Regions from separate parts of the Paenibacillus sp. Mc5Re-14 genome, predicted to be linked through region 2. Evidence: predicted binding sites of a transcription regulator. Region 2 holds the regulator's gene; each other region holds the start of a gene.
What was found. The regulator Rex, encoded in region 2, represses fermentation and respiration genes when NADH is low (regulators of the CRP and FNR family bind a similar motif). The targets are predictions, from matches to a motif close to TTGTGAAATATTTCACAA.

Region 1: the regulator Rex is predicted to act here: its motif matches at 5,481-5,498, upstream of BN1546_RS10240 (phosphoketolase family protein).
Region 3: the regulator Rex is predicted to act here: its motif matches at 6,878-6,895, upstream of nirB (nitrite reductase large subunit NirB).

The regions. Positions count from the first base shown of each region.
Region 1 covers NZ_CVPD01000001.1:2,248,179-2,258,958, forward strand. The annotation lists gene BN1546_RS10220 (TPM domain-containing protein) at 1-460, opposite strand, end outside; gene BN1546_RS10225 (TFIIB-type zinc ribbon-containing protein) at 457-1,491, opposite strand; gene BN1546_RS10230 (PspA/IM30 family protein) at 1,518-2,177, opposite strand; gene BN1546_RS10235 (aldo-keto reductase family protein) at 2,356-2,709, opposite strand; gene BN1546_RS10240 (phosphoketolase family protein) at 2,979-5,363, opposite strand; gene BN1546_RS10245 (GntR family transcriptional regulator) at 5,655-6,377, opposite strand; gene BN1546_RS10250 (glycosyltransferase) at 6,694-7,845, shown strand; gene BN1546_RS10255 (ring-cleaving dioxygenase) at 8,067-9,017, opposite strand; gene BN1546_RS10260 (DoxX family protein) at 9,093-9,491, opposite strand; gene BN1546_RS10265 (DUF896 domain-containing protein) at 9,563-9,790, opposite strand; gene BN1546_RS10270 (DUF4280 domain-containing protein) at 10,128-10,544, opposite strand; gene BN1546_RS10275 (hypothetical protein) at 10,545-10,780, opposite strand, start outside.
Region 2 covers NZ_CVPD01000001.1:4,982,872-4,993,651, reverse strand. The annotation lists gene BN1546_RS22750 (acetate/propionate family kinase) at 1-928, opposite strand, end outside; gene BN1546_RS22745 (3-hydroxyacyl-CoA dehydrogenase family protein) at 925-1,797, opposite strand; gene BN1546_RS22740 (AAA family ATPase) at 1,934-3,436, opposite strand; gene BN1546_RS22735 (hypothetical protein) at 3,429-3,962, opposite strand; gene BN1546_RS22730 (cell wall elongation regulator TseB-like domain-containing protein) at 4,269-4,793, opposite strand; gene BN1546_RS22725 (amidohydrolase) at 4,831-6,132, opposite strand; gene BN1546_RS22720 (redox-sensing transcriptional repressor Rex) at 6,119-6,772, opposite strand; gene dinG (ATP-dependent DNA helicase DinG) at 6,800-9,682, opposite strand; gene BN1546_RS22710 (tetratricopeptide repeat protein) at 9,840-10,472, opposite strand; gene panD (aspartate 1-decarboxylase) at 10,555-10,780, opposite strand, start outside.
Region 3 covers NZ_CVPD01000001.1:1,770,664-1,781,443, forward strand. The annotation lists gene BN1546_RS08050 (immunoglobulin-like domain-containing protein) at 1-2,096, shown strand, start outside; gene BN1546_RS08055 (exosporium glycoprotein BclB-related protein) at 2,310-3,902, shown strand; gene nirD (nitrite reductase small subunit NirD) at 3,970-4,299, opposite strand; gene nirB (nitrite reductase large subunit NirB) at 4,342-6,771, opposite strand; gene BN1546_RS08070 (spore germination protein) at 7,089-8,777, shown strand; gene BN1546_RS08075 (GerAB/ArcD/ProY family transporter) at 8,803-9,906, shown strand; gene BN1546_RS08080 (Ger(x)C family spore germination protein) at 9,899-10,780, shown strand, end outside.

The DNA.
Region 1 (10,780 bases), 2.7 Mb from region 2:
ACTTTTGAAACGCAAGCCCATAGTTACCGTTCGTCAGATCCGGGGTAATCTCATGCCGGATTTTAGTAAGCCTGTCGTCATCCAGATACCGTTCTGCTTTGTAAAAGCCAGCTAAATAAACCTCTCTATTCCTCATATCCATCGTTAAAATGACTGCATTCCCATGGGACCTGTCATACCCCGGGCCATGGTCATCATAAAAATCCTGCGTCATTTTCATAACATCCATATTGTCGGGGTTGTTGGTCGTATAAACAATAATGTCTGTTTCTCTTTCGGCTCCGTATTGGTTAGCCATAGTATTCAACACATCATACTCTTCCTGATTAAGCAGCCCCGCCTCATCAAAAATCAATGGCTTCATTTCTGTCGTTGCTGCTTCGCCCTTCATTTCCATAGGAACCGCTAGAAAGGCGGCAAAGAACAACAAAACAGCCACAATGGCTCTATATTTTTTCAATAGAATTCTCCTCCCATGATTAGCCAAGTGATTAACCTTAATGAAAAGAGAGTTATGCCGAAAATGCCTGCAAACCAAGCTGTCACTTTGAACTTGCTAATCGGAGGTTTACCAACTACCTTGCCCGTCTGACCGTTCATCGCAAACGTATGCTCCAATTGATTGTAGTCATAGTGTATGACCCATACCGGGAGCAGGACATAATCCGCTTGTTTTAATGTAGTATCAATTTGCTTTTCCGTGTAACTCACGGACGTATACTCTGACACCGTAGACTGAATATAAGCATCAATATATTCCTTCACTTTGTCTTTTACTCGCGGGAAAAGCTCTTCTTCGTTATAACTATACTTTTCCGCAATATAACCCGCTAGATATGGCGTTTTAAAAGGCTTGAGCTGATCATAGGGAAAAGGCTCCAATTTATCCATCAGCTCGTCATTCATTTTCTCCGCAGCATCAATCGGAACCTTCACATAATTTAAACGGATTTTCCGATATACATCAAAATGCTTCGTTTCTGTATATTCGTAATCTCCGCTTGTATAGGTTCTCACTTGGGTACCCTCACCTTGAACCTCAATATGATTATGTAATTCATATAACCAGAAGGGGACATACATACCAGTTATTCCCTTGATTCGGTCGGCCATCATGAATCGGTTCGGTGTCAGACGGCCATTCTTGCACCATTTTTTGAATGCAGCTATGGCTTCTTCCTTGCTGATCGAAAAAGGAATAACCTGCGCCGGAGCTAGCTCTCCGGTCAGTCGATCACCCAGCACCACGGCAGAACCACAAAAGCTGCACACCGTTGCACTCGTCTCCACTTCGGTCATAATCACTGCTCCACAGTTATTGCAATGATACTCATGGGCTTCATCTTCTGAAAAAATACGATTAGTCAGAGGATCAGGAATCGTATCGATGTTGTCCTCTCTTCCGCAGCTATGGCAAGATAACATTCCTGTCTCACTGTCAAAGACCATGCCGCTGCCGCAGTTGGGGCATTTGTATTCGATAACCGGCATCTGCTCACCTCTTCATGTAGAAACTATTATGATTCTTTGGGATTGATTTTCTTCTTGATTGCAGCCAGCTCATCTTCTGGATTGGTACTCTTCTCATATTGTGCGAATAACGCATCCAGGTCGTCCTTCGCTCCTGTTCGGAGCTCGGCTATCGCCATCGCTTCATCATATGCCCTGTTCACCTTTTCTTCCAAGGCCTCGAAAACAGAATCATGGTCACCCATAGAATTCAAGGTTTGCTGTGCTTTGGCGATCGCCAGCTTCCCTTTAAGTTCGGCACGCCGCAACTCCAGTTGCCCTATATCGGACACCAATTTCTCCTGCATTTGTTTCATATGTACGGCGTTTGCCGAAGCTAAGTCATAGGATGTCTGTAACGATTCCAATTTCTCCGCCTGCAAACCTTTACGCTCCAAAAACTTTCGAGCTTCCTCTTCATTGCCAGCTTCCACAGACTTACTTGCATAATGCTGGAGCTTTTTGATCTCAGTTCTACATTCATCCAGTGCTCTTTTCGCCCTTTTCTCATCAGCCAGCACTGAAGCCGTTTCCGCTTTCACCTTGCCCAGATCACTATTTAGATTTTGCATATAATCATCAATCGTCTTCTCCGGATCACTCGCCTTATCCATTAAGGCGTTGATATTCATCTTCATAATATCCCTAAACCTTGACAAAATCCCCATGATGACCTCCTTCGAAAGGACTACATTCCCCCATATCATACATCAAATCCTATTAAAAATGTTCATCATTCATCATAGCTATATATGGACCCTATCGCATGCTTTCGGTTATCACTAAAAGCGAAGGGTTCAAAAACCTTCCACAGATTTTTGAACCCTTCTCATTCATTCTTGTAGATCATAGCTCTTCATAGGAATTGGGGTCCTGCCCCCATAGCCGTCCATCTGCCCTGCTAAGTGCCGAGATTACGTTTATTTCCTCAGGCGACAACTCAAAATCAAAAATATTCAGATTTTCCGTCTGATGTTTTACAGAAGAGGCCTTAGGAAGTACAGAACTCTGCCGGACAGCTTTCCCGACAGCACCCTCATTTTCATAGTTGAAAGCTGTGTCAATCAGACGGTAACCTGCATCAATCGCGCTAGCTATCGCTGTTACTCCATCTGCCCCCTTCAATCCAGCAGTTCCAAACCCAATGACAGGCACCTTAGTGCCATCATTCAATACCTTCTCCGGAATTGGATGGTTCATATTAACAGCCTCCTCTCCTATTCTCTTATACCATAACACCTCTTCAATATTCAGACAAAATGCAGCGAACCATTCAGTTCCCCATATACTTATTACCCACTTGCTCGTGACTTCCCTATTAAATTCTCTGTGTGCTACATCAAAAAGTGCCTGATCCCCGTTGAAATCAAGGGGGTCAGGCACTTCTATTCTGCTACCAAATCATATATTTCACTTCATGCTAGACTGCTTGGTTGTCCAACACAAAGCTGAAATGTACTGTACTTTTTTTATTTCAGGCCTTCCCATACCCAGTTCTCTACCTCTGGCAAGTCAATGCCTTCTTCGCGAATGAATTGATGATGCTTCTTAACCATTGCATCCATTTCATCCGCAATATTCGCGTACTTTCCAGCGTCAGGTAAGTTTAGAACAGCTTCCTTCACTAAATCAAAACGGTCCATTTGATTCAATACACGCATATCAAATGGTGTCGTAATATCGCCATTTTCACGGTAACCATGTACATGCAGGTTATGGTTGTGACGATCAAAGAACAGATCTTTGATCAGACCTTCGTAACCATGGAAAGCGAATACGACTGGTTTGTCCTTTGTGAAAAATTGATCAAACTCAGCGTCAGATAATCCACGAGGATCTAACTTTTGGCTTCTCAGCTTCAGTAAGTCTACTACGTTGATGTAACGAATCTTCAAATCAGGCAGTTTTTTATGCAAGATAGAGATCGCAGCTAAGCTTTCAATCGTTGGCTCTGTACCGGCAGAAGCGATAACAATATCAGGCTCTCCACCTTGATCTGTACTTGCCCAGTCAATGATCTTTAACCCTTTGTCCACCAATTCCTTCGCTTCATCAGCAGAAAACCATTGTGGGCGTGGGTGTTTGGACGAAACAACCAAATTGATCTTTTGACGGTCATTTAAAATGGTGTCAAAAACAGCTAGCAGAGAGTTGGCGTCAGCTGGCAGATACTCACGAATAAATTCTGGTTTCTTATCAGCCAAATGACCTAACAAACCTGGATCTTGGTGTGTATACCCATTATGATCCTGTTGGAAGACCGTTGAAGTAGCTACAACATTCAATGATGGGATGTCTGCACGCCATCCTTGATCCGTTGCTTTACGCAGCCATTTGAAGTGTTGAGTGATCATCGAGTCAACCACACGCAGGAAGGCTTCGTAACTTGCGAAGAAACCATGACGGCCTGTTAACACATAACCTTCCAGCAATCCTTCAGCTTGGTGTTCAGACAATTGGGAATCAATGACACGACCATAAGATGACAAGAATTCATCATTAGGCTCAATAATTTGATCCATCCATTGGCGTTTGGTTACTTCAAAAACAGGAGCCAAGCGGTTAGACATCGTTTCGTCAGGTCCGAAGATTCTGAAATTGCGATTCTCTTCATTTAATACAACCACATCTTTAACGTATTTGCCCAAAACCGACATATCTTGCGCAATCACTTTACCAGGCGTGGAGTTATCCAGCGCATAGTTACGGAAATCTGGCAATTTCAGGTCTTTAATAAGGTTACCCGCATTCGCAACAGGGTTCATTCCCATTCGTTTATCGCCTGTAGGCAGAATTTCAGCAATCTCAGCTTTTAAACGACCGTTTTCGTCGAACAATTCCTCTGGTCTATAGCTATTCAGCCATTCTAATAAGGCAGGTGCGTGCTGCATATTTTTTTGATCAACCGGAATTGGAACCTGATGGGCACGGAACGAATTTGTATTCGGCACTCCGTCCCATTCCTTTGGACCCGTCCAGCCTTTAGGTGAACGGAAGATAAGTACTGGCCACGCCGGACGAGTAAGGTCATTATTTTCACGTGCATTCTTCTGGATAGCTTCGATCTTCTCGATGGCAGTATCCAATACTTTCGCCATTTCTGGATGCATGTGATCAGGGTCTTCACCTTCAACAAAAAACGGTTCCCAACCCAAACCTTTAAAGAACGAAGTTAACTCTTCTTTCGATTGGCGAGATATAATCGTTGGGTTACTAATTTTGAAGCCATTCAAGTGTAAGATTGGCAGCACTGCGCCATCCGTGATTGGATTGATAAATCTGTTAGAGAACCACGAAGCGGCTAATGGTCCCGTTTCAGCTTCACCATCCCCAATAACAACAGCCGAAATCAGATTCGGATTATCTAAAATAGCACCTACACCATGAGAAAGGGAATAGCCCAGCTCTCCACCTTCATGGATAGATCCAGGTGTTTCAGGAGCAGCATGCGAAGCAATACCGCCAGGGAACGAAAATTGTTTGAACAGTTTCTTCATGCCTGGGATATCTTGAGTGATTTGTGGATAGATTTCAGTGTAGCTTCCATCAAGATATGAATTTGAAACCATAACCTGGCCGCCGTGACCAGGACCTTCAATATAAAGCATGTTCAAATCATATTTATTAATAACACGATTAAGATGAGCATAAATAAAGTTTTGGCCTGGAATCGTGCCCCAGTGTCCAATAGGCTTCACCTTTACATCCGAATCTTTCAAAGGTTCTCTCAACAAAGGATTGTCTTTTAAATAAAGCTGACCTACTGAAATGTAGTTGGTTGCACGCCAGTATGCATCAAGTTTTTTCAAATATGTTTGAGATGAGTATTCTGCTAACACGGGTGTTAAGGCCATGGTGTCCACTCCCTAGTAATTTGGTTTGTAATTTATTTCCGGAAATTTCATCTACATGTACATCATAACGCTACGCTAAATTAATTCAACCTTTTTCACAAGTGATACGGTCCAATTTTGTGAAATCTTGAACATACTATGAAATATAAATTAAAAAGACAGTAAAAAAGCTCTTACATTAAAATATATAGAAAGATAAACCAATAAAATTTGTGATAAATGAAAGGTTTGCAGACTCTAATTCTTTTTCAAAACCATAAAAAAAGACCGGAGAATTCTCCAGTCTTTTCGTTAGTGTACCGATACAAAGGTATTAAATTTCAAATATTTGTAATGAAACCGCATATGTGAAAATTCAAATGGCGTGCCGTTATCTAAAAAGAAAACCCCCTCCATAATGCCTACCGGTTCATTTTCTTTCAATTCTAGTAGCTTTTGGTCATTCTCTTGGGACGGTTCTGCAAAAATGGATAAAAAAGATTTGGTGACGGCCAGGTTCCGCGAGTCTTCCAAATAATTAAAAATGGAACCCTCAATAATCGTCTGATTTAAATCTTGGACAATTTTAATGGGGATGTAGCCCGTTTCAATCATAAAGGGATCGTCATCAAACAGGCGTAAGCGAACGATTTTATAAACAAAATCATGGGTATCCAAGAACAAATCGCGCTGTAGTTCTTCTGTCGGTGGAATGACCTCGAAACTCAATACTTTGATTTTTGGCTTTTTGCCATGCATTTGAAAATTATCAGTAACTCCTAGATTAGAGCCTTCATAGTTAAAGATAGATTCATTTCTTATGTATAAGGGATTAATAAATGTCCCGGAGCCTTGTTTTTTGAAAATAATTCCGACACTCTCCATTTTAGTCAGAGCGCGTTTAATGGAACTACGACTAACCTGGTAAGTCTCACTAAGACTACGTTCATCTGGCAATCTCATATCTGCAAACTTTCCAGCGAAAATTTTCATTTTAAGATCGTCAATAATTTGCTTATAGACAAATTGTGTCATATAGTACTCCTCTTTCAGGTCTTCTATAACTCCATATAGTTTACCATAAACATGTCCATTTCATCTCATGTTTGTTTGTATCTCTTTTACTTTACATCCTTATGCGTAATGCTGCCATGACATATACATCACACCACTGAAAATACCTGCAAAATAGCAAAAAATACAGAACCTCCACCTTAACATTCTCAATATGACCAAGCCTGTTTCGCACCTTGAGGGGTGTTTGACCAGACCAGGCTAAAATCCTTGAATACATTGTTATTATTTATCTTGTTCAAACGTGTTCTAATAAAAGTGGTGGGGGGAGATCACATTGGCTATCCGCTACAGCGTCATCATTCCAACCTATAATCGAGCCCAGCAGCTGCTGCTCACACTCGCCTCATTTGAAGCGCAAACCTATTCCAAGCAACTATTCGAAGTGATTGTAGCTGATGACGGCTCTACAGATGGAACGAAAGAAATGGTTGAAGACTTCAAAGCATCCTATCCTCTTATCTATGTGTCACACCCGGAACAACGTGGTCGATCTGCCGTTCGAAATTTGGGACTGCGCCAGGCAAAAGGGATATATATCATTTTCTGCGACGCTGACTTTTTGGTGCTACCTCATTTCATTAAAACCGTGAGTCGTTATCACCGCAAGTATCCCAAATCCGTGCTTTCAGGCATTCCTCACTCGTGGGACGATGCATTTACCCATTATCACCCTGACTTTTCTGTGGAAGAAAAAGAACATTGTCGGAGCATACTTACACAATCAGGCTTATGGAATCCCGACTTTGAAACAGCGAATGAAATTATCCCGATCATCACCCCTCATGATGTCCTGCATCAAACGGGTGCATTGTCTAAAGTCGTTAGCCCCACCAGGGTTCCGCCCAGTACTCAAAAACAATTTGCCTCAACGGACGTAGCTCCCTGGATGATGCTAGTAACTCGTTGTGTAGCCATCAGACGCAACCACTTGATTCGTATTGGAGGTTTCAATGAACGGTTTGTGCTGTACGGACTCGAAGACTGGGACTTGGGCTATAGACTGCATCGCTTAAAAATCCCTTTTTATTGCATCAAAGAGGTGGTCGGATATCATCAGGAACATCCAACCCATCTTAGAGGTAACGTTTTAAATACGGAAAATCTGAGAATCATGTATGAAACTTACGGGTTCAATGACTCCTCGTTAAATTTATTCGCTCTAATTCCTCCATCCGAGGATTTTGAGACCTACAAAAATACGCTGCGCGTGCTACGCAGGGGACTCCGTTCTAGGTTAACACGAACATCAGCTATGTTGTTGAGAAGGACACTACGCATTGCTGCCAAGCAGTTTTATTATCACAACAATACCCCAGCATACCAGCAATCATTACGGGTGATAAAAAAGAAAGCAGAGAACCGGAAAAGCCGAGTCGCCCACGTGTTACGAGAAATGCTGGTAAAGTCTGAAAAGCTGTTGGAATAAAAAGAGGACGGTAGCACACGAGACACATATCTGGAAGCAGGTTCTGTCTTGGATAGATAATGTCGTATATTAGATTAGTCAAATCATAAATATAGGTTAATTGCGGAGGATTTCATTTTCAGGAGGTAATTCATCGAATGAAAAATCCACAATCGAATGAGATTGTGGATTTATGTGACTTTATCTGGATGCAAAACAGCAGCTATTTCGTTTGATTTCGTTTACTTTTGTTTATCTGTTAATGTTCTCACTTCAATAGGATGCAGGTTTGCCTCGATCTGAGCCCGCTGTGGTTCATACCACTCTGGCAGCATTAATTTCTGCCCCAAAGATTCAGCAGGCTCATCGTTAGCAAATCCCGGTGGATCTGTAGCAATTTCAAAAAGTATGCCGCCCGCCTCTCTGAAATAAATCGCATTAAAATATTGGCGGTCGATAATTGGTGTCGGCTGATAGCCATAATGTTGGACTGTGCTTCTCCAATCTTCATGTTGCTCGAAATCTTTTGCGCGCCATGCAATGTGATGTACCGTGCCTGCTCCACCGAAGCCTAAGCCCATTTTGACGAGCGGAACATCCACAATGTTGCCGATTTCTCCAGCAGATTGATAACGAGCATATTCGGCGTCTTCGTAGATTTTCGTAAATCCGAGTATGCTCTCCAATGCATCCATCGTTTTCTGTGGATTGACGCTAAATAGTACGGCGCCTCCGAACCCTTTAATGGCGTTATCAGCCGAAATGCCATCGTAAGACCAAGTACTGCTCGCTCCCTCTGCACGTTCAACAAGCTCAAGACGTAGGCCCTCATTATCCTCGAATTGAAGATATTGTTCATTAAACCGGCTTGTTTTCGTAACTTGAATACCAAAGCTTTGCAAACGATGCTGCCAAAAATCAAGCGAACCTGGCGGTACCACATACGAGGTTATGCCCACCTGACCACCTCCGATGCGCCCTTTGGGAGTTCCTGGTGCAGGGAAAAAAGTAATGATCGTTCCGGGGCTTCCTGCCTCGTTACCAAAGTACAAGTGGTAAACCTCAGGGGCATCGAAGTTGATGGTTTTCTTCACTAACCGAAGTCCAAGAATACTTGCATAGAAATCGACATTTGCCTGCGGATTACCAGCAAAAGCTGTAATATGATGGATACCTGTCGTTTGAAGTGACATATGAAACCCTCCTTTTAATTGTAGAAATCCTTATTTTTCATTATCGTTCAATTTTTAATGATCTAAGTTCATGTATTAATGAAGTATTGCATCAATGGAATATGAACCTGCACCTGTCAACGCAATCCCGATTACGACAGCAATAAGAACCAGTGGATATTCATAGCCATTAGCGGTTGCCCAGATTCCGTTTTGACCATGCACTTTGACAATCGCTCCAAGCATCGCCATCGTAATCAACAGTGCAGCCAGTGGAGTGAGCAGTCCTACAGTAAATAGAGCCCCTCCCAGCAATTCCATCAATCCAGCGGCCACAGCCATCAATACCCCAGGCTTGATCCCGATTGATTCCATCCAACCACCGGTACCTTTTGGGCCATAGCCACCAAACCAGCCAAAAAGCTTCTGAGCCCCGTGCCCCACGAATAGCAATCCAACCACCAAACGTATCAACAACAATCCACTCGCCAACATAAAATCACTCTCCATAGTTATTACTTATTGTTTAAAGATTTTTTAATTTAAGATATTAGACAAAATTAAATTCATGGCTTAACGATTTGCGCCTGTTCTTTTCTTAATTTTTCAGGAGTAACATCATCTCCATTCGGATCATAAATCGTAGCATTCAAAAGTATGCTTTTGATAGAGCCTCGAAAGATTTGAAGATATTCTTTGCGAAGATCCATTTGTTCCGTTTTTTCAATTTCAGTTAACCCAACTTCTTTTGCTTTTTTTGCCAACTGGTTAATTCTTTCTAAAATCGCAAGCATGTGTATACCTCCCTATTCAAAATTTGCTGTTGTTTTATCTTTAATTTATTTATCTTGATATAAAGATATAATATTTTATTGTTCTTGTCAACACTTTATTAAAGAGAGGAGAAAATGAATCCTTGAGTTGCTTCTCCCCCTAATATCAATGCTATCTCCATGCTGGTAATACTGGTATTTTTGTACCATCGCAGTGACCTGATCATCGTAGGTCAATGGATATCCTGATAAGATCGTCTCTTCATCTGGATATCCATCTAGTACGAATGCGAAGCACCCTTCAGTTCAACTGTATACACGTCCCGAATCCAAAACCCAACGGCTTTGAAACAGACTCTTAATCCAGCTCCTGTCCATCATTTTCAATTTGGATATGACCACAATACAGACACTGATGGGTACAGTTTTGTGTCAAGGCCGGCTGTCCCTCGATCTTCACATCACTTTTCCCATTCAGCCACGGCATGGTCAGAACTGGAACACACGGAGCTTTTTTCACGCCATAGATGTCCACCATCTCACTAGCCTGTACAGCCGGATTTAAAGGACTGGAGCAATTTCCAAAAGACTGAATGTTCACTCCTGGAACGTAATCTCCAATGTTCATTTGTGCTTTGTTTTTTACGTAGACACCATGGCTAAAAGGTCTTTTCAAACGGGTAGGTTGTGTGCCATAACTACAACTTAAGATCGCTCCTGCCACGACATAGCTTTTTTTTGCGCCCGTTCCCGGGTTCACTTGGGCTTCTTCCACTTACCCCATCCTCCTTAGTGCTTCCATCTCGACTCTTTGCACTCGAATGCCTGTAAAAGATCGGCGCAGCAGGCTTTCTGCCACAGCCAAATGGATATAGATATGAGGTTCGATCAGTCCCTCAATCCGAAAAACAGGGGGCTCTATCTCCCCCTGTCTCAGTATCAAACGCTTCAACGTACCATTGGGATACCATTCCGTTTGTGCGGACAAACAGTCCACCATCGGCGGACGAA
Region 2 (10,780 bases):
GCAGACGGTATTCATACATTTCAAATGCCAATGTAGAATTAGCTTCGCCTTTTTCCATACCTTCAGTGATTTCACGCATATCACTGCTGATACCAGAAATAGCTAGAAGTCCACTATGCTTGTTCAGCATCGAATTGACCTCATTGACAGTCAATTCTTCTTTGTTCATGACATAAGGTACGATTGCTGGATCCAAATCACCACTACGAGTACCCATCATCAGTCCTTCCAGTGGAGTCATACCCATGGAAGTATCTACAGACAAACCGCCTTGAACTGCTGTTACACTACCACCATTACCGATATGGCAAGTGATAATCTTCAGGTCTTCCAAAGGACGGCCGACAAATTTGGCAGCTTCCTTACTTACAAAGTCATGGGAAGTGCCGTGTGCACCGTAACGACGTACCTTGTACTTATTGTACAACACTCTCGGTATGGCGTACATATAAGCTTTTTCTGGCATGGTTTGATGGAACGAAGTATCAAATACCACAACTTGTGGGACTTCTGGCATATTCAATTCAGCCGCTTTAATCCCCATCATGGATGCTGGGTTATGCAGTGGAGCCAGGTCGAACAAGCGACGGATTTCACTCTTCGCTTCAGGAGTTACGAGCGCTGACTGTTTGAAGATTTCGCCTCCATGAACCACACGATGGCCCACAGCCTGAATTTCGCTAATGCTGGAGATAACACCATGCTCTGCATCTGTGAGTGCATTCAGCACTTTACGGATGGCAGTAGTATGCTCCAAAATTTCGCTAACTTCAGTGTATTCTTCCTTATTGGTTGGTTTATGCGTCAGAATTGAAGAGTCCATACCGATACGCTCTACCAATCCTTTTGCCAAAACGGACTCGTCCGTCATATCATACAATTGGTATTTCAGGGAAGAACTCCCTGCGTTGATTACGAGAATTTTCATATCCGGTCACCATCCTTGTCATACTTAAAGAAGCCTTCGCCCGATTTTACGCCCAGATTACCTGCACGCACCATTTTCTTCAGGACGATGGACGGACGGTATTTCAGTTCGCCAAATTCACGGAACATCCGCTCCAAAGCAGCCAAAACGGAATCCAGACCAAAGCGGTCAGCCATTTCCAAAGGACCGTTTTGGAAGTTGTAGCCGATGCGCATAGCATCGTCAATATCTTCCGCAGAAGCTACGCCCTCTTGAAGTACATGAGCTGCTTCGTTAATTAGCAGACAGATAATCCGGCTAGTTACAAAGCCAGGAGATTCATAGATCATGACTCCTTTTTTCTCCACGATTTCTTCTACGAACATTTTCGTGTTTTCAAAGGTATCGTCTGAAGTTTTCAAACCACGAATAATTTCTACCAGATCAATACGGGATACTGGATAAATAAAGTGCATACCAATAACACGCTCTGGATACTTGGTCGAGCTGGCAAGCTCGGTCAGGCTCAGCGTGGATGTATTACTTGCAAGAATAATGTTGCTTGGACACACATGATCCAGCTCTTGGAAAACAACTTTCTTCTCGTCCAGATTCTCTGTAATGGTTTCAATGACCATATCACAGCTAGCGAGCTCCGCCAAATGGGATACTTTTTCAATGCGAGATAAAATCAGTTTTTTCTCTGCTTGGGTGATTGCCCACTTTTCCAGTTGCTTGTCTAGACTTGTTTCAATCATATTATAAGCGTAGTCTAGTTTCTCTGGTGTCTGCTCTACTAGCAGCACATCGATTCCTTTGGACGCGAGCATTTCAGAAATACCTTGTCCCATGGTGCCGCCGCCAATGACGCCGATTTTTTTAAATTGCATGGTTCTTAACTCCACCCTTTCCTGGTCACTCTCATATATTGTATCCTTCTTTGTCGAAAAATACATGTTTATGTCCCAATAGATAATAATATCTTAGCACGGACTAAAAGTAAAAAAAAATAACCAGCATAAAAAATTATGCTGGTAATAAAGCATTTTCACTAAATTGACATCTAAATTGATCCCCGGACAGAGTTTCTTCCTTCATTAGAATGTCAAGAGAATTGTCGAACACAGGACGATGCTTTTCCAGCAACTCCAAAGTCCGATTATGCAGGTCATTCATAATTTCGCCATTTTCCCGCATAAGTTCCTCTTTTGTAACCATTTCCATGTTAATAATCCCAAGAGAAGTCAAACCTGAAGTCATCATCGTATGAACAATGTTCAGCGCCTGCTCAAAATCATTACTTGAGCCCGTACTTCGACCGCCATAGTACATTTCTTCCGCAGTAGCCCCTGCGAGCGAGATCATAATCTGCTCCTCCAGGTACTGCTTGGTATATAAATAATGTTCTTGCTGTGGATTGTGACGCACGTAACCGAGCGCTTTCCCACGCGGGCTGAGCGCTACTTGACTTACGCTACCGGGACGGACGATTTCAGCCATAATAGCATGTCCCAGCTCGTGAATCGCTACACGTTTTTTCTCTTCCAATGTTGATTCTCGGTCTGTTTTTTCACCCATCATCACCTTGTCAATCGCCATGGATAGATGACTCTGCGCAATCATTTGACGATCCTGTCTCATTGCATAGATGGCCGCTTCATTCATGACGCTCTCCAACTGTGCACCGGAAAAACCGTAAGACTCCTCAGCGATTTTGTCCAAATTAGCATCTTCCTGAATCGGTTTGTTTTTGGCATGAATTTTAAGGATATGAAGACGGCCCTTCTTATCAGGCAAGTCTACTTGAATATGGCGGTCAAAGCGTCCTGGACGCGTTAAGGCGCTGTCCAGCATTTCTTTACGGTTTGTTGCCGCAATAAGTAATATCCGCGGTGTATCTGCCGAATAAATGCCATCCATTTCTGTCAGCAACTGATTCAAAGTCTGATCATATTCTCGTTGCTGTCCACCCTCACGCTTACCACCAATAACATCAATCTCGTCAATAAAAATAATTGCATTTTCTTTCTTTTCCTTGGCTGCACGAGTGCGAGCCTCCCGAAACAACTCACGGACACGACCTGCACCGACACCCACGTACATTTCAACAAATTCACTGCCTGAAGCTGCAACAAACACAGAATTGGTGTAGTGTGCAGCTGCTTTCGCCATCAGCGTTTTTCCTGTTCCCGGAGGGCCTGTAAGCAAAACGCCTTTCAATGGACGAATACCAAATTTGGAAATTTCATCATGCCGATTCAAAAAATCCAAGGCTTCACGCAATTCCTGTTTAGCGCTTTCTTGTCCACCAATTTCCTCAAAAGTCAGCTTGTCCGGACCATTTTTTTTACGTTTGCGCTCTTGCCCGGCACCTACGGCCAAGCCGCCACGAGCATGCATGAGCATTAACAAGCCGCTGAGCATCACGCCCGCAACCAAAAGAGGGATAATATTCACCCCAATAAAAACGAGAAATATAATAGTCACCGGCACAATACCGATTAATATTTCCTTGATCCATCTAGGCATTAGGCCATACCCCCATTTGCTGAGATTGACGTGGCAAAACGATAAACTTAGTCGCATTGCCTTCGCTGAGTCGGATATAGACATTGTTTGAATCCATATCGGTATCAGCCTTGATACCTGCTTTTTTCTTTTTCATCTGCTCAACTGTAGATGAAATTTGAGTATACTTTTTATTTTCCATCGCTTCGGCTACAGGAAACATAGCCTCAGACCACCATTGATTCAGTGCTGAATTGGAACGATCTGCGATATCCAGCTTAATGGTACGGCTGCCAATGATGGATTGCCCTTTTTGCTTAACCACATCAACCAATCCGGCCACATCCGCCTGCGGTTTGAGATCTAGTTTCAATACGACCTGATCCTGTTTAATATCTATTTGAGCGCTTGTCACGCCTGGATATTGAGATACCAGTTTTTCCAGAGGACTTTGCATTGTAACCTGACGGTAAATGAACCATCCCCCAAACATCAACAAGGCTGCCACAACGGCCGCCACAACAATAGGAACTGCACGCAATTTCAAACAACATCCTCCTCTCAAAATGTAAAACCCAGAAGAAACGGGACGAATGTCAACAAACAACCAAATTGCATGATCTTATAAAGATCAGCAACTCATTTTTCTATCATTTTTGTCTATCACTTATAAAATATAGTATATCATAACGTGAATCTAATATCGAAGGCAATGTGTGGAGGAGTTGTGATTTTCGTAGTAGCAAAAAAAGACGTAAATACGATTTAAATCGCATTTACGTCTTTTCAACTTCAATCAGTTATTCTTTTAACAATACATTGCTTTCACCATCATCACTACTCCCATAACACGCTAGTAATTAGGCAAAGTATACTTTATCCCCGTCGATGCTCCATCTGAGAAACGGTAAAAGGTATAGTTGTGATGGCTTTCATCATCGTAAAACAGTTGCCATACATATTCGCCATTGAACACACTCGGTTGGAGCCTTACAATTTTTGCATTTGGAAGTTGCTGCTGAATTATCGCTGTCATTTTTTGCTCGTCGACTCCGTTTTTCATCAGCTCGGTATGAACACCGCTTGGATCTGCGACAGGTACGTTAGGTTGTCCTTCCATTTTTTGAAAAGGAACCCACACCATTATATTTTCATTCTGTGCGTTTTTCCCTTGAACCACCCAATAAATCTGATCCCACACAGACTTCCAAGTCTGAGTCGTGCTAACCAGACCACCTGATTGCTTGGCCTTAATGATAGCGGCATTTTTCTCAGCCACCTGGTCTTGAGTAACGTAGGAATAATACCAGAAAATGCTGACCAGGATCAGTATTACGGCCAAAATGGCGACCGCTATCCATTTCTTCTTATTTTTCAAACCTGTGCTTCCTCTCTAAGGGGATGTGACACCTGAATTAGCGCGACAGCAGCCCTTCAAAGGCGGCTTGTGCCTCATGTTTGATACGTTCCTCGTCCATCGTCAGGCATTCGCCGTTTTTCACAACCTGACGACCGTCTACCCACACATGAGCCACGTCTTTGGCACTTGCAGAGTATACGGCATGGGAAATAAGATCTGTACGCGGCAAGAAATGGGCCTGATTCAGATCTAGCGCGATAAAGTCAGCCTTGTTGCCTGCTGCCAGCGCTCCTACTTCTTTTAAACCAATCGACTTTGCACCATACTCTGTTGCCAGACGCAGTGCTTCATTTGCAGGAACTGCTGTTGGGTCGCCAGATACTCCCTTGTGAATGAGTGCCGCCAGACGCATTTCCTCGAACATATCCAGGTTATTATTGCTAGCAGGACCGTCTGTTCCAAGAGAAACAGTAACTCCTGCACGCAACAATTCAGGCACTCTAGCTACACCACTTGCCAGCTTCAAGTTGCTGCCTGGATTATGTGAAACCGCCACACCTCGTTCCGCTAATAAAGCTATCTCTTCGTCGTTCAAGTGTACGCCGTGGGCAACAAGTGAAGGGCGGGAGAAAAAGCCAAGCTTATCTAAGTGTGCAACTGGACGCAAACCGTAGTCGCGTACGTTTTGCTCAACTTCGGCGATCGTCTCGGACATGTGCGTATGCAATGGTAAATCGAGATCATGTGCTGCTTGAACAAATTTCTCAATAAACGCTGGCGGGCATGTGTATGGGGCATGCGGAGACATCATCGTTGTGATACGTCCATCTGCTTTTCCATGCCAGTTACGCGCAAAAGTCACGGCCTCAGCCAGCTTGATCCGCTGTTCTTCTTCTGAACAGAGTCCAATGGCTCCACGCATCAAACTTGCACGGATGCCCGACTCTTCAGCTACACGTGCCACCTCATCCATATGATCGTACATATCCAGGAAAGTTGTGGTTCCACCTTTCAGCATTTCCAGCACTGACAAGGATGTTCCCCAATACACATCCGTAGATGTAAACTTGGCTTCCATAGGCCACATTTTTTCCTGAAGCCACACTTGAAGTGCCAAGTCATCTCCATACCCTCGCAGCAGAGACATCGCCGCATGACCATGAGTATTAATCAGACCAGGCAAAAACAATAACCCGTTACCGTCGATTGCTTCTGTCTCTTCCTCACCCGCAGGCAGAGTCTCGCCAATGTAAGTAATACGGCTATCCTCCACAATCATAAAACCATGGATTACCCCAGCTTCAGTTCCATTCACGGCAAAAGAACCGTTTTTAATCATCCATTTATTCACTGTCATATTGTGCTTCTTCCTTTCCGTCCTCCAGATAATAAGCGAGGCTAAGCAAGTCAGTTGTAAAGTCTGTGGCATGTATCCGAATGTTAGCCGGTGCCTTGAGAATGATAGGTGCAAAGTTTAAAATCGCTCCAATTCCACTCTCAATGAGCCTATCAGCTACGTGTTGTGCCTCAAAATCAGGTACAGTAATAATCCCGATTCGAATATTTTTTTCTTTTACAGTCGTTTCCAATTCATCCATCGGCTGAACGACTAAGGTATTGATTCTGGTCCCAACCTTATCCGGGAACGCATCAAATACCGCCACAATCTTCATATTGTCTTTTAAATAAGCGTTATAGTTTGATAGGGCTTGACCCAGATTACCCGCTCCGACCAATACTACATTAATTTGCTGGTCGATTTTCAGGATATGGCGTATTTTCTCAATTAGATAAGAAACATCGTAACCGATACCCTTCCGACCAAAATCGCCAAAATAGGCAAGATCTTTACGAATTTGGGCCGGATTCAAATCTAACCTCTGTCCCAGCTCTTGAGAAGAGACCGTAGCCACCTCCCGTTTGTGCAGTGCATTCAGATAACGTAAATATACGGGTAATCTCCGTACGACAGCCTCTGAAATTTTATCTGATTTCATACTTGCTCCCCCTAATTGTAACGGACTTTAGGTGTCCGTCCGTTGTGCCTCTGTCTCCGGGGCGGATTGGAGCCATTCGGCGATGCGGGGCACCATTTGCTCCGATGGCATATGCTCCATTTTTGGTCCCGGTAACGAGTACAAAAAGTGCTTTCCATAATAGGATTCGATCACACGCGTATCGTAAACGATAACGACTCCGTGGTCGCTCGCTGTACGTACCAATCGCCCAAATCCCTGTTTGAAGCGAATAACTGCTTGTGGTACAGACAGCTTCATAAATGGATTCTTCTTCTGCTGCTGGAGCAGCTCGCTTTTTGCCTCCAGTAACGGGTGATTGGGCGGTTGAAACGGCAAGCGAACGATGGCCAGACAAGTCAAAGCCTTCCCTGGAATATCGACGCCTTCCCAGAAGCTGCTGGTTCCCAGCAATACAGAAGCCTTGGCTTCCTGAAAACGACGGGTTAGCTTGCTCCGACTCCCACTGTCTACACCTTGTCCTAACACGGTAATATCGCTGGATGCTAACGCCTCTTTAAGTGGCTCATACACTTGCCGGAGCATCCGATAGGAAGTAAACAGAACAAGCATTCTCCCCCGCGTCGCCTGGGCAGTCGCTCCTAGAGAGCTAACGAGCATCTCTACAAAATGTGCATCCCCTACACTGCCCTTCACACTCGGAAAGTCTCGCGGAATGACCAGCAACACCTGATCCCTGTAATTAAAAGGTGATGGGAGCTGTGACGTCATTAATCGTCCTTGATCCGCGGCCTCCTGCAAGCCGAGTTGATCGGTCATGTACTGAAACGACTTATCTACCGATAAAGTAGCAGATGTCAGAATAATACTTCTTTTTTTGTCAAAAAACATTTCTTTCAACTGGCGGCTCACATCGACGGGCACTGCATAAAATTGCAATGATTTACTACGGAATTGCCCACTCGCTTCGAGCCAATATACGGTTGTTTCATCATCGAGTCGTATAAAGAAGCGCAAATTTTCCCTAATCCCCGCCAAATCCTTAAGCAGACCCGTGATATCTGTAATGAGACTATCCGCCGCATAATCGTCGTGTTCTTCCTTGACATCCAGCATCAGCTTGTCGCCCTTGCGCAAAATTTCACTCAACGTTACATAAAGCTGATTTTCCAACGCCGCCGCTTGATCCCACTTTGCAGGCTTGGCCGACGGTTTGAGACGCGAAGAAAATTGCCCCGTTTCACCCGGTGTGGCATCAGTTCGTTCTGGCAACATACCAAACAACTTATCGCTTAGCAGGTCCCAAGTTTCCTTAACCTCTAACACGAGTGGGTACAGCTGATCAATGATCGAGGCCCATTCCGTCGACTTCTCATGCCCCGACTTTGCCAACTGCTGACGTAATGAAGGCAATTGTCCGTTCTTACTGTCCTTGAACAATCGAGTCAGCGTATGCACGAGTGTGAAATATTTCATATGCATGCCCAGGTGCTTACCGGCTACTTCCTCTAGATGATGTGCTTCATCAATGACCAGATGTTCATAGCTGGGCAATAGCTGGTGACTTGCTTTGACGTCGGTGAACAGCTTGGAGTGATTCGTTATAACCACATCCGCTGTTCCTGCTTCATGACGTGCACGATGATAGTAGCACTTGCGGAACCATGGGCAAGAACGGCCGAGACAGGACTCGGAATCACTAGCTACTGTTTCCCAAAAATCCCCTCCACGGTTGCTCAGGTTCAGTTCCTCATCATCACCGGTTTCTGTCAGAGTCAGCCAGACAATCATTTGAGCCGCTGTAATCAAGTCTTCCTTTGGTGTCGCGAAGTCTCTTCTGTTTATTTTATGTTCAAACTTACGCAGACACAAATAATGCCCCCGACCCTTAAAAATGGCAGCCCGGAACGGGAACGGAATCACTTTTGTCAGCATCGGAATATCACGCTCTCGCAATTGCTCCTGCAGATTAATGGTATGCGTGCTTACTGTGACCCTCTGCCCATATTTTACACTGTGATACAGTGACGGAAGCAAATAGCCTAGGGACTTCCCTGTTCCTGTACCCGCCTCGATCAACAAATGCTTATCTTGACTCAGGGCTTGATTTACACCCTCAATCATTTGTGTTTGCGCCTCGCGCTCCTCATATTGGCTCAAGGATGAACGCAAATTGTCCCGCACATCATCCATATACTCCTCAAAGGAAACGCCTGAGAGTGGATTCGGATCATCTTCTCTACGTGGAGTAGCCAGTTCGGTCCAATCTTCAACTTTAAGCGCAAGCTGACGAAAAAACTGATGTTTCTCCAAATCCTGAATAGGGTCTAGCTCTTTCTCTTCTCGTATGCCGTCAAGAAACCAACCCAGGTCACTGTCTTCCTCTGCGAACAAATCGCTGAGCCGCTGTATCGTTATCAGAGGTAATGCCTGAAGCTCACCCAGACACTTTAAAAACACCTCAGCCGTAGCCAACGCGTCGCTGTCTGCTTGATGAGGGCGGTCATGCGCCAGCCCAAACTCTGAGGAAACAAAACCCAACTGATAAGAAGATAACGATGGAAACATAATTTTCAGAAAATCCATCGTATCCAAAATTCTACCGCTAAAGGGTAAGTATCCACACCGGTCCAAAGCGCTTTGTAAAAAATTGAAATCAAACGCCACGTTATGACCGACCAGCACGACATCGTCCAGCATAGGCACGAGCTCCATCATCATTTCTTCGAGTGCAGGTGCATCCTTGACGTCATCATCTGTAATTCCGGTCAATCCGGTGATAAAAGGTGGAATAGATCTGCCAGGGTTTACATAAGAGCCGTAAACACGGGAAATGCTGTTATCATGATCTATAATTGCAAGTCCGACTTGAATGATGTCATCCGCGGACTGGGTGCCTGTCGTTTCAAAATCCAATACCGCAAATTTCATTCGAGCTTAATCCTTTCTTATGACACATACAAAAATAATAACTCTGTATAATAGCATAGCAGAAGATTGTCTGTTTGGAAATTAAGACAGCCAAAAAAGACGATGCACACACCGCCTAAGGAGGTGAGCATGCATCGTCTTACTCGGTGTCTGATAACTACATCCAAGTCAACAAGGAACTGTCGTATCGAAGCTTTTCGGCACCGGACAAACAGGCTTGCATATTGTGCAGTGGCTCGGGCAGCGTTGGATCGAACTGATGCGCGAGAGCAAAATATTTTTGCGCCTCTTTTACGTCTGCCTGCTTTGCCATCAAACAGCCTAGCGCATTATAGATGACCGCTTTTAGCCCTGACTGTTCAGTCAGGTGTAGCACCTTTTGAAACTGGCTTATAGCCTCTGCTGGATCATCCAGTTGAAAATGCGCCATTCCCATATAGATGCGACTCTGCCAGCTGTCCGGAAAATGCTCCAGCACCTGCTCAAATTGCTGGATTGCCTCCGGGTACATAAGTAATCGATAATACCCCTGTCCCCGGTTAAATGCCGGTAGCTCCTTTTCAGGCAGCTCAGCGTCAGACATGTCGGCCTCTGCGGAAAAGCCGGCTGCACGCAGGCAAACCATTTTTTCCTCAAAGGCCAACCACTCATCCATAATTCCGTCACTCATTCTCCGCAGCAGACTCCAGTGCTGTAGCAGCTCCTGTCTGCGGGGGCCCTGGGCTGATGGGTAATGCTTCACGATATCATCTAACATGCTGTTCATTTCTGCGAATACATGCTGGAACATGTGCATCCCGCCCTTACGAAAGATGGATTAATACACTCACATTTTTCGCTTAAAAGACGGGTTTCATCCGCATTCCCATTCATTACATGATCGTTGCGTGTACTTCCTTGCTCATCGTTTGGGCTGGTTTATTATGTTCATCCACAAATACCACAGTTGGTTTGTATGTTTTGGCCTCTTCATTTGACATGGAAGCATAGGAAATAATAATGACTGTATCACCGGGCTGGACCAGACGGGCTGCCGCACCGTTGAGACAAATCACGCCGCTCCCACGCGGTCCGGGGATCACATAGGTTTCCAGTCGA
Region 3 (10,780 bases), 3.2 Mb from region 2:
CAGATGGTGATATGAATGTACAGTTAATTGCCATTATTTCTAAAGGTATAGCTTCTGTCCAAAAAACATTCACGATTACCGTGCTGAAAGCATTGCCGAATACACCTTATGTACGATTGAACGGCAGTAATCCAATTGTTCTGGGAACCGGGGATAGCTTCACTGATCCAGGAGCCAGCGTACTGGACAGTGTATACGGCAATATTCTGATTCCCGATCTTTCAGGTATCGGCAATGTCGATACGAATGTACCTGGTGTATACGTATTGAACTATACTTATAGCGACAATGGAAGTTGGACCGCAGAGCCGGCAGAACGCCGTATAAACGTGCTGCCCCGTGCTGTTGCAGCCGCAGCAGGCGATGAGGACATTGCCTCCGTGATCGTCACAGGCGCTTTACCGAGCGCACGGCTTGAGCTATATAATGCTCAGCAGGAGCTTATAGCGGAAGGAATCGCTTCGAGTGAGGGAAAATATACATTTACACCAGTACCCGAAGGAGCCAGCTACTATGTGCTGCAAAACGTAAATGGCATGAAGAGCGCGCCCTCTGGGCTAGTGTATCCACAAGGATTAACCGCGCAGCGTGTCGCGGATTCCATCACAAGCATACCTGCCCCTACAACAAGTGATACAATGCTTATTCTGCCTGCTGTACCCAATGGCTTCCGTGTGACCATCAGCAGCAGTAGTCAACCAGACATCGTACGTACAGACGGAACTATTTTTCAGAGAGACACTCCTTCTGTTGTCACTATAATATTGGATGTCATGAAGGCAAGCGATGGTTCTCATGCTTTGACGCAGGCCATAAAAGTCATCGTCCCTGCTAAAGTGACTGTGGACACAGGCAGGTCTAACAAAGATAAGAATGAGGGTCAGGATCTGTCTGCTGGCGTACAACAGATTGTTTTTTCAGAGCAAGGGAAAGCTGTTTCCCTCTTTGTTCCTTCGCCGGCATTTCTGGATGAACAGATTCAACAAGCACTGCGCGAAGGCAAGGCATACGCTGACATTCGTTTGGAGCAGGAAAAGCAAATGAGCCGTGTTCTCCTGACTCATTCTGTACTGAATAAATGGGAGCAGATTGGAGCTTCGGTGATCTCTCGTTATGGAACACTGATGCTATCCAGTGACACACTAACCAGCATGGCCGCCTCAGGTCAGCAGGACGTTACCATTTCATTTCAGCAGGCAGATCAGCAATTCCGAGATTGGGCTGAGCAACAATCCAACCTGAAGCTGATAGGAGCGGCTGTAGAAATTAAAGCTAACGTGACAGGGACTTCGTCCATCGTTCTGCCGCTGGATAGCGAATCTTCAAGTGAATTGCAGAATGTAGAACCCCAATTCTCTATTCTTGTGATGTATGAAAATGGCGAGCGCGAGATTCTAAAGGGCACTGCTGTGATAAATTCACAAGGGATTTTGTCGGGTGTGAGTCTGAATACACCTCGGTTAGGTACCTTCGCTGTTGCCGTCTCTACGGACGCGTCTCAGGTTGATCAGACCGATGTACAAAATGACCCAATCCATTCGTCAGATTCGCAAGAGCCAGCTCAAGTGTGGCCGGACCTACAAGATCACTGGGCAGCGAAGTCCCTACAATCTCTTGCAGCCAAAGGCTGGATGCAAGGCTATAAAGATGGCAACATGCGCCCTGAGCGTGCGGTAAGCCGTGCAGAATTTGTAGCCATATTGATCAGGGCTTTAGGAACTACTGGAGACGAAAGCCTGTCTACCTCATTTACAGATATGAAGGGGCACTGGGCTGGATCAGCCGTGGATGCCGCTCACCGTCAGGGATGGATTCAAGGACTAACCGCTCAGACGTTCGGACCTGATGAAAGTCTTACCCGTGAACAGGCGATGGTGATCCTGTCACACGCGATGCAGAAACAGACATCCGTTTCCAGCCCTACTGGACTGCAATCTTACAAAGATGATCAGCAGATTGCTTCCTGGGCTTCCACAGCATTCGAGAAAGCCATAGGCTCGGGTTGGATTAGCGGGTATCCTGATGGAACACTCAAACCAAAAGCCGCCATCAGCAGAGGCGAGATGGCTGAACTGCTGGTACGAATTTTCAAATAAATCTGTCGAAGACGTATAATCTAATAGACTACACACTAAAGCGCGGTCCCAGGCTATTTGGGGACCGCGCTTTTTGTTATCAATATTTTATTAAGCTTTGCTTGTGTATTCACCCTTTTCGCTTCAATAAATATATTATGAATATCTGTAAAACGGGGCGATTAACCATCTGTCACCTCTACAGTAGGAAGAATGAGGAGGAGATACTTGAGCATGAAACATAAAAGACCGTTTAGGTTCAGTGGTGCTTCAAAAAAAGACGAGGATTGCAAACCACCAAGAGATAATAGAAGTATCGAAGCGCTTCTCAAGCTTATTAATGAATTGACCTCGATCGTCCCACTTGTATTCGCAAACCCTTCTGCGGCTAATGTATCTTTATTGCAACAGATTTTAAGACAATTGCTGTCTCTGGCGAAAACTTTAAGACTTAGAAGCGGGGCTAAGGCAGATTTACTGGCGGCGTTGGAACTTGCTATTGTAGCATTAGAAGCCACGCCTTTCTCTCCGATCAGCGTAGGTACTACATTACAGCAACTGCTGGATGCCCTATTGTCCATCGTTCTACAGGAATCCCTCAATTCAACTCTTAAAGACAGTTTAATCCGTGCAATCAGAACTGCGGGTACGACGGTTAGCAACGCACTAAGTGAACCGTATTTGTCAGGGGAGCCCGGCCCACAAGGGCCTCCGGGACCTGTGGGGCCTGGTGGTGCGCCTGGTCCAGCAGGTGTGCCGGGCCCACCAGGACCTCCCGGACCTGTGGGGCCTGGCGGTGCGCCTGGTCCAGCAGGTATACCGGGTCCACCAGGACCTCCCGGGCCTGTAGGGGCCGCTGGACCTGCCGGGCCTGTCGGAGCCGCTGGGCCTATCGGGGCCGTCGGACCTGAAGGGCCTGCTGGGCCTGCCGGGGGTGTAACAGGCGCCACAGGCGCTACGGGCGCTGATGGCTTGGTCGGACCCGCTGGAGCCACTGGACCGACTGGCGCTGATGGACTGCCGGGCGCGGTTGGCGCGGTCGGGCCCGCTGGAGCCACTGGACCGACTGGGGCTGATGGACTGCCAGGTGCGGTTGGCGCGGCTGGGCCTGCTGGAGCCACTGGACCGACTGGGGCTGATGGACTGCCAGGTGCGGTTGGCGCGGCTGGGCCTGCTGGAGCCACTGGACCGACCGGCGCTGATGGACTGCCGGGCGCGGTTGGCGCGACTGGGCCTGCTGGAGCCACGGGCGCTACAGGTGTCGGCGGAGCTACTGGAGCCACTGGGGTTACTGGAGCCACCGGTTCAGGGGCAATTATCCCATTTGCCTCCGGTGGTCCTGCTATACTGACAACCGTTCTTGGCGGATTGGTAGGAACCACAAGTTTGATTGGTTTCGGAAGCTCAGCTACAGGTATTGGCCTTGTAAATGGGGTTATAGACCTCACAGGTACGCTTGTAGGACCACTCATTAACTTTGCTTTTTCCGTTCCACGGGGGGGTGTAATCACATCCATTACCGGATATTTCAGTACAACTGCTGCTCTAACCCTCTTAGGATCATCCGTTAGCATTACTGCCCAGTTGTTTAGTTCCCCGACACCTAATAACACCTTTATAGCCGTTCCCGGAGCTACCGTTACATTGACTCCCCCACTAACTGACATCGTTGCTTTAGGAACGACTTCTAGTGGTATTGCTACTGGATTGGCTATACCCGTAACCGCGCAAACCCGTCTGCTTATGGTTTTCTCTGCCACTGCGACAGGCGTTTCCCTCGTCAACACCGTGGTGGGTTACGCAAGTGCAGGTGTCACTATTACCTGATCCAAAACAAAAAGGGCCCTGCAGGATTGTTCCTGTCGAGCCCTTTTTATGCTTTCCCTCACATGAATTAAACCGTCTCAAGCGATATTTTCACTACTTCTCCCTCTTCACAGACGGCGAACGTTTTAATTTGTCCGTGGTCAGGCTCTTGAACGAGGCCTGTTTGCAAATCAATTTTCCAGTCATACAAAGGATCATAAATATAATGACCAGATACTATTGCCTCTGTAAGAGGACCCCCCTTAGGGTGAGGATTACTATTTTCAACAGCATACAGCTTATTCTCCGAAGTGCGGAAAACAGCAATTTCAGCACCTTTGACGTGGATAGTGCGTCCTATTCTGATCGGAAAATCCTTGCTATGACCGACAACAAGCCATTCGGCATTCTTGATCATTTGCTTGCTCGCTTCCTTCCTCAGGCATTTTTAGATGCAATTTTACACAATAGACGGAGTGACAGCCTCAAATAGATTCTTGCGTGTATCCTCATCATGGATGATTTTTTTCCATGGGTCTTCGACCTGTTGTAATGCAAATTCAACGCGTTCTACTAAAGCTTGTCGATTAGCTGTATCGTTAACGACAGCCTTCTGAATCTCTTCCAGACCGATCCGTTCCACCCACTCGGAAGTACGTTCCAGGTATTGTCCTGTTTCCCGGTAGAATTGCATTACGGCTCCTACAATATCAATCAATTCAGCGTCGGTTTTTACTTTACAGAGTGAATCAGCCAACCGTGCTTTAATACCGCCGTTTCCACCGACAAAGATCTCCCAGCCCCCATCGTTGCCTACGATTCCGATATCCTTCGTACATGATTCCGCACAGTTGCGTGGACATCCATTAACCGCTAATTTGAATTTTGCCGGGAAATCCAATCGTTCGAATTTCCGTTCCAGTACTTCTCCCATTCCCATCGAGTCCTGTGTACCAAAACGACAAAATTGCGATCCAACACAGGTTTTCACCGTACGAAGTGACTTCGCGTACGCATATCCCGAAGGCATATCAAGTTCTTCCCACACTTTAGGCAGATCCTCTTTACGTACACCAATCAAATCCAGCCGTTGTCCCCCGGTTACTTTAACGACCTTAACGTTATATTTAAGCGATACATCAGCTATCTTCTTCAAATCTTCTGGAGTCGTTACACCGCCGTACATTCTCGGCACCACTGTAAACGTTCCATCCTTTTGAATGTTCGCGTGCAATCGCTCATTTACAAACCGGGAATCTCCCTCATTTTCATAGGTATCAGGGTTAATCATACCCAAGTAATAATTCAGCGCCGGACGGCATTTGGAGCATCCTTCATCATTATGCCAGCCCAGTACGTTCATCACTTCACGCGTAGTTGTCAGCCCTTTAGTTTTGATCGCTTCCACAATTTCGTCCCGACTCAATGTTGTACAGCCACATATTCCTTGTTTGGCTGACGTTTTGAAGCTGTCTCCAAGAACATATTGCAAAATTTGCTCAACAACCGGCTTACATCCTCCACAGGAGCGCGTTGCTCCGGTACATGCTTTAATTTCATCGACTGTGGTCAATCCATTTTCATTAATTGCTTCCACAATTGCCTTTTTAGTCACACCGTTACAACCGCAGACAATTTCATCGTCCGCCATGGTTTCAACGGATGACGTTTTCGCCCCGTGATTGCCGCATCCAGTACCCATGATCTGTCCATAGATCTCATCTGTCATTTCCGTTTGCTGACGCACATATTTTTGCAGACTAGCAGATTCACTCACATCGCCAAACAGTACAGTACCAACAATTTTATTATCACGAAGCAGTACCTTTTTGTATGTTCGCTTCCACTCATCCTTCGCTACAATCGCCGTATGTTCAGGTTGGGTTATGAATTCGCCAGCTGAGAAAACATCTACCCCTGAAATTTTAAGCTTGGTGGAAACTACCGATCCTGCATAGCCTTCAGTATCCACGCCTGCCAAATGCTTGGCAATCACACTTCCCTGTTCAAACAGCGGAGCTACCAGACCGTAGCAGATTCCACGGTGCTCAACACATTCCCCTACAGCGTATACATCCGGCATGGAGGTTCTCATGAAATCATCGACCACAATCCCGCGGTTCGTTTCCATACCACTTTCTTTAGCTACCTGGATATTAGGTTTAATCCCGACGGCCATTACAACCAAATCTGCTTCCAGCTCGCTTCCATCCGAGAAGCGCAGTCCTTGTACCCGATCTTGACCGTACACTTCCGCAGTTTGCATTTGCATAGCAAACTTGATTCCCTGACGTTCCAGTTCTGCTTTCAACATCGCAGAGGCTTCCCGGTCTAACTGACGTTCCATCAAATCTTCCATTAGATGAACGACCGTAACATCCATCCCCAGGTTGACCAGGCCTTTAGCTGCCTCCAGCCCCAATAGACCTCCGCCAATGACAGCGGCCTTTTTATAGGTCTTCGCTGCTTCCAGCATTGCCGAGCAATCGGCGATATCTCGGAAACCAATAACTCCCGGTAATTCTTTACCCGGAATAGGCAGAATAAACGATTGTGAACCAGTAGCCACTAAAGCCACATCGTAATCAATTTCCAGTCCGTCTTCGGTGAGAATCTTCTTGTGCTCACCGTCGATACTTTTAACCATTTTTCCTGTATATAAAGTAATCCCTTGATCCGCATACCATTGCAAATCGTTCAGTATGATATCATCTATTGTTTTACTACCTTCCAACACATAAGAGAGCATGATCCTGTTATAGTTCGGATGCGGCTCACTTCCCAGGACTGTAATTTCATATTTATCTGTTAATTTTAAAATTTGTTCGACCGTATTGATACCAGCCATTCCGTTCCCTATAACCACAAGCTTCTTTTTACTGTTTATCATATACCGGTTCCTCCATTCATTCGACGCTACTTCCTATCCGACGACATCTCTACGTTTCTAATGAATATTGTTTATGCTTCTATTCTAATACAGCAGATAGGTCTATATGTGATTTCGATCACAATGTAGTTAAAATTATGAATATTTAGGGATTTCCCTATTCTATTTCAAGGGATTAAGGTAAGGACCGGAAATCATAGCAGTGTCATCGAAAGAATCTTTCCAATTCATGCGTAAATACAACCGTTATAAGGAATACTTTATGAACAACTTGTATCTTATGGGAAAACGAATTGAATTGTTTGGAGGTAATCAGCATGTGGTCTAAAATCATTTCTTATCTTCCTAGCTGGAGTACACTCTTTCAAGCTGGCCTCGCGTTGATTATTCCTTTAGGAATTTATTATATAAACACCTCGATTTATTCATTTGTCGGCAGTAAGGGAGCCAAATCCAAACACTCTGGCAGTCATCCGCTCTCTAATAAACATAACGAAGGGCACATGGATCAGCAGCATGAACCGAGCTCTAAAATTACAGGAAATTATGATTCCGACTTACAGGCAATTCGTGAAGCTATTGGCGAAAATAGTGATGTGCATTTTCGTGAGTTTGTGGTGAAGAAATTTCATGCTCGGTCCGTGTTAGTCTTCATAGAAGGTATGCAGGATGAAAAGCTTATGAGCAAGCAGGTATTGGAGGTCTTGATGTTTGAAGGCCAGCAGCAGGGTCAGGATCAGCAGGAACAACCGGAAGGTATAAGTAACTCTTTTATAAAAGAAAGCCTGATGCCACTTACGCAAATTAGTGAAGTAACCCGTATGGAGGAATTGTACGAGTTCATCCTTTTAGGTCATACCGCCCTATTAATTGAAGGAATGAAGGAAGCGCTACTGGTGGGCCCGCCTAATGGCGCTATTCGCTCCGTCAATGAGCCAACCTCTGAAGCATTGCTTCGGGGTCCCCGAATCGGTTTTACGGAAGTATTGAGTGAAAACACTTCGATGCTTCGGCGCCAGGGTTTAAATAAAAGTTTGGAATTGAAGAAATTCCAAGTGGGCAGCAGAATCAAAAAGGATCTGGTTATCGCGTATATAAAGGATATTGTGAATCCAGACCTTCTTGAAGAAGTAAGCCGCAGAATATCAAAAATAGACATGGATTTTTTACCTGAATCCGGGTATGTGGAACAACTCATCGAAGACAATTATTTAAGTCCATTCCAACAGGCTCATAATACAGAGCGTCCTGACCGTGTTATTAATGCTTTGTTGGAGGGAAGAATAGCGATCTTACTGGATGGTACTCCTTTTGCACTTATTGTCCCGGTGACCTTCAGTATGCTGCTTCAATCTCCCGAAGACTATTATGAACGATGGATTCCGGGGACACTATTACGTCTGCTACGGTTTAGCGGGGCTTTTATAGCGCTTATGGGGCCTGCTCTGTACATTTCTTTTATATCGTTTCATCCCGGTTTAATTCCGACCAAGCTGGTCATTAGCATTATCGGAACCCGTCAAGGCGTCCCTTTCCCATCCGTTATAGAAGTCATGATTTTGGAAATCTCTATCGAAATTCTACGAGAGGCTGGCATTCGCCTGCCCAAACCCATTGGCCCTGCGATGGGCATTGTGGGAGGCTTGGTCATCGGTGATGCTGCTGTCAATGCGGGCATCGTTAGTCCCTTCCTTGTGATTGTAGTTGCAGTTACTGCCATTTCATCGTTTTCGATACCAACATATAGTGCGGGCATTACCCTGCGCCTTTTGCGTTTTGTCGGAATGTTCTTTGCAGCAATGCTGGGCATGTTTGGAACCATATTGTTCTTTCTGTTAATTTGTATCCATCTGACGAAGTTGAAAAGCTTTGGTGTACCATATGTAACTCCCTTTTCCCCTATGCGCCTAAGCGATTGGAAGGATCTGTACATCCGGGCTCCTATGTCTCTGATGAAACGAAGACCTGTCATGATGAAAACGCAGCAACGCAAACGCAGATCATGATGCCCAAAACGAAGGAGGAGCTACTGTGTTTAGACGCTCTGATGATAAGATCACAACTAAGCAAGGGGCTGTATTCCTGACCAATACCGTATTGGGCGCGGGGATCTTGACACTGCCGAGAGGTGTAACTGAACAAGTACAGACTCCTGATGCATGGCTTTCTGTCCTCATCGGTGGAGCTATTGTCATATTCGTCGTCTGGATCATGGTGAAATTAAGTCAACAGTTTCCCGGAAACACCATATATCAATACTCCAGAAGAATTGTAGGTACTGTTCCGGGAGGATTCTTAAGTGTGCTATTAATTATATACTTTATAATTATAGCCGGCTTTGAGATCCGTGTGTTGGCTGAAGTAACCATGTTTTTCCTACTTGAAGGCACACCCATCTGGGCGATTGTGATTCCATTCATCTGGGTAGGGAGTTATTTGGTTTTTGGAGGCATTAATCCCATCGCACGGCTGTACCAAATTGTACTTCCAATCAGTCTCTTCTTTCTGCTTTTCTGTTTTGTCTTCAGCTTAAGAATCTTCGAAATTGATCACCTTCGCCCCGTATTGAGTGACGGAATATTACCCGTCATCAAGGGGCTGAAATCAACTATTCTTGTCTTCTCTGGATGTGAAGTTGTCATGACACTGGTCGCTTTTATGCAGCAGCCCGAAAAAGCATTTAAGGCCATGGCCGTGGGCATCAGTATCCCTTTAGTTTTGTATTTTTTGACTGTAGTTATGGTGATCGGCGGGCTATCGGTAGATTCTACTGTGACAAGTACTTGGCCTACCATTAATTTGATGCGCAGTTTTGAGATCCCCGGATTTCTTTTTGAACGTCTGGAGTTTCCACTGCTGGTGATCTGGGTGATGCAAATGTTTTGTAATTTCTGTAGTTTTTTCTTCAATGCTTCCTTAGGTGTCTCACAGGTATTTGGTCTTAAATATCGTTATGCGATTTTCGGCTTAATCCCGTTTATCTTTATTTCCACGATGACTCCTGTTCGTATGACTGAAGTGTTTCGCCTTGGCGATGAGATCGGATACATGGGAATCGTATTATTTTTTCTGATCCCGGTACTTCTCTCCATCGTTTTTATGATCAGGAAGAAGGGAATGAAGCAAAATGTGTAGACGATCTTTCCTATCCTTGCTGCTTGCTTTCATTCTGCTGGTGACTCAAGTCGGCTGCTGGAGCAGCAAGGAAGTAGAGGAGCTTAGCATATATACAGGATTGGCTCTCGATAAGGGAGAGCTCAGTCCATTGGAACAGGAGCTGGAGAAGAAAGGCAGCCGTTACTTCAAGAAAAATACAATTACGACCAGCGTACAAATCGTCCCCAAAAAATCATCCGGAAGCACAAACCAACAAGGCGGCGACGGTGGACAAGAGCTAAACTATGTAAATATAGCTGGCACCGGTGATTCTATACTTGAAATCTTCCGACAGCTCTCTCTCCGTTTGGATCGCCCCGTTATTGGTCACCACCTAAAAGTCATCGTGGTTTCCACCGAATTGGCAAAACTACAAACGATGCAACAATTGATGGATTTTGTGCTACGTGATAATGATATTCGTCCAAGTTGTATGGTTTTCTTAAGTAAGGATCGAGCAGCCAACACCTTAGTTACCAAATATACAGGCGAAATTCCGTCTATTCATATTCTGAATATGCTTCGTAACCATTTTAGAACCAGCAAGGTAATGAGGGGAGTCAATTTGTCTGAATTAGATGGGTTAATGCACTCCAAAAAAAGCTATATACTGCAAAACATTACTGAATCTAAGGGAGAATTAGAATTTTCAGGTGCCGGCATTATTAAAGGGGAAACCGGTCACTGGATTGGTGCTTTGGGACAACAAGACGTGGAGAGTATTGGATGGATTACAGGTGATGTTGAGGGCGGAGCTGTCAAAACGTATGACAAGCGGAATGAAGCCATAACTTATGAAATCAAATCGGTAAAAAGCAAAATAACAACTAAAGTGGGTAAGGACAACGACATC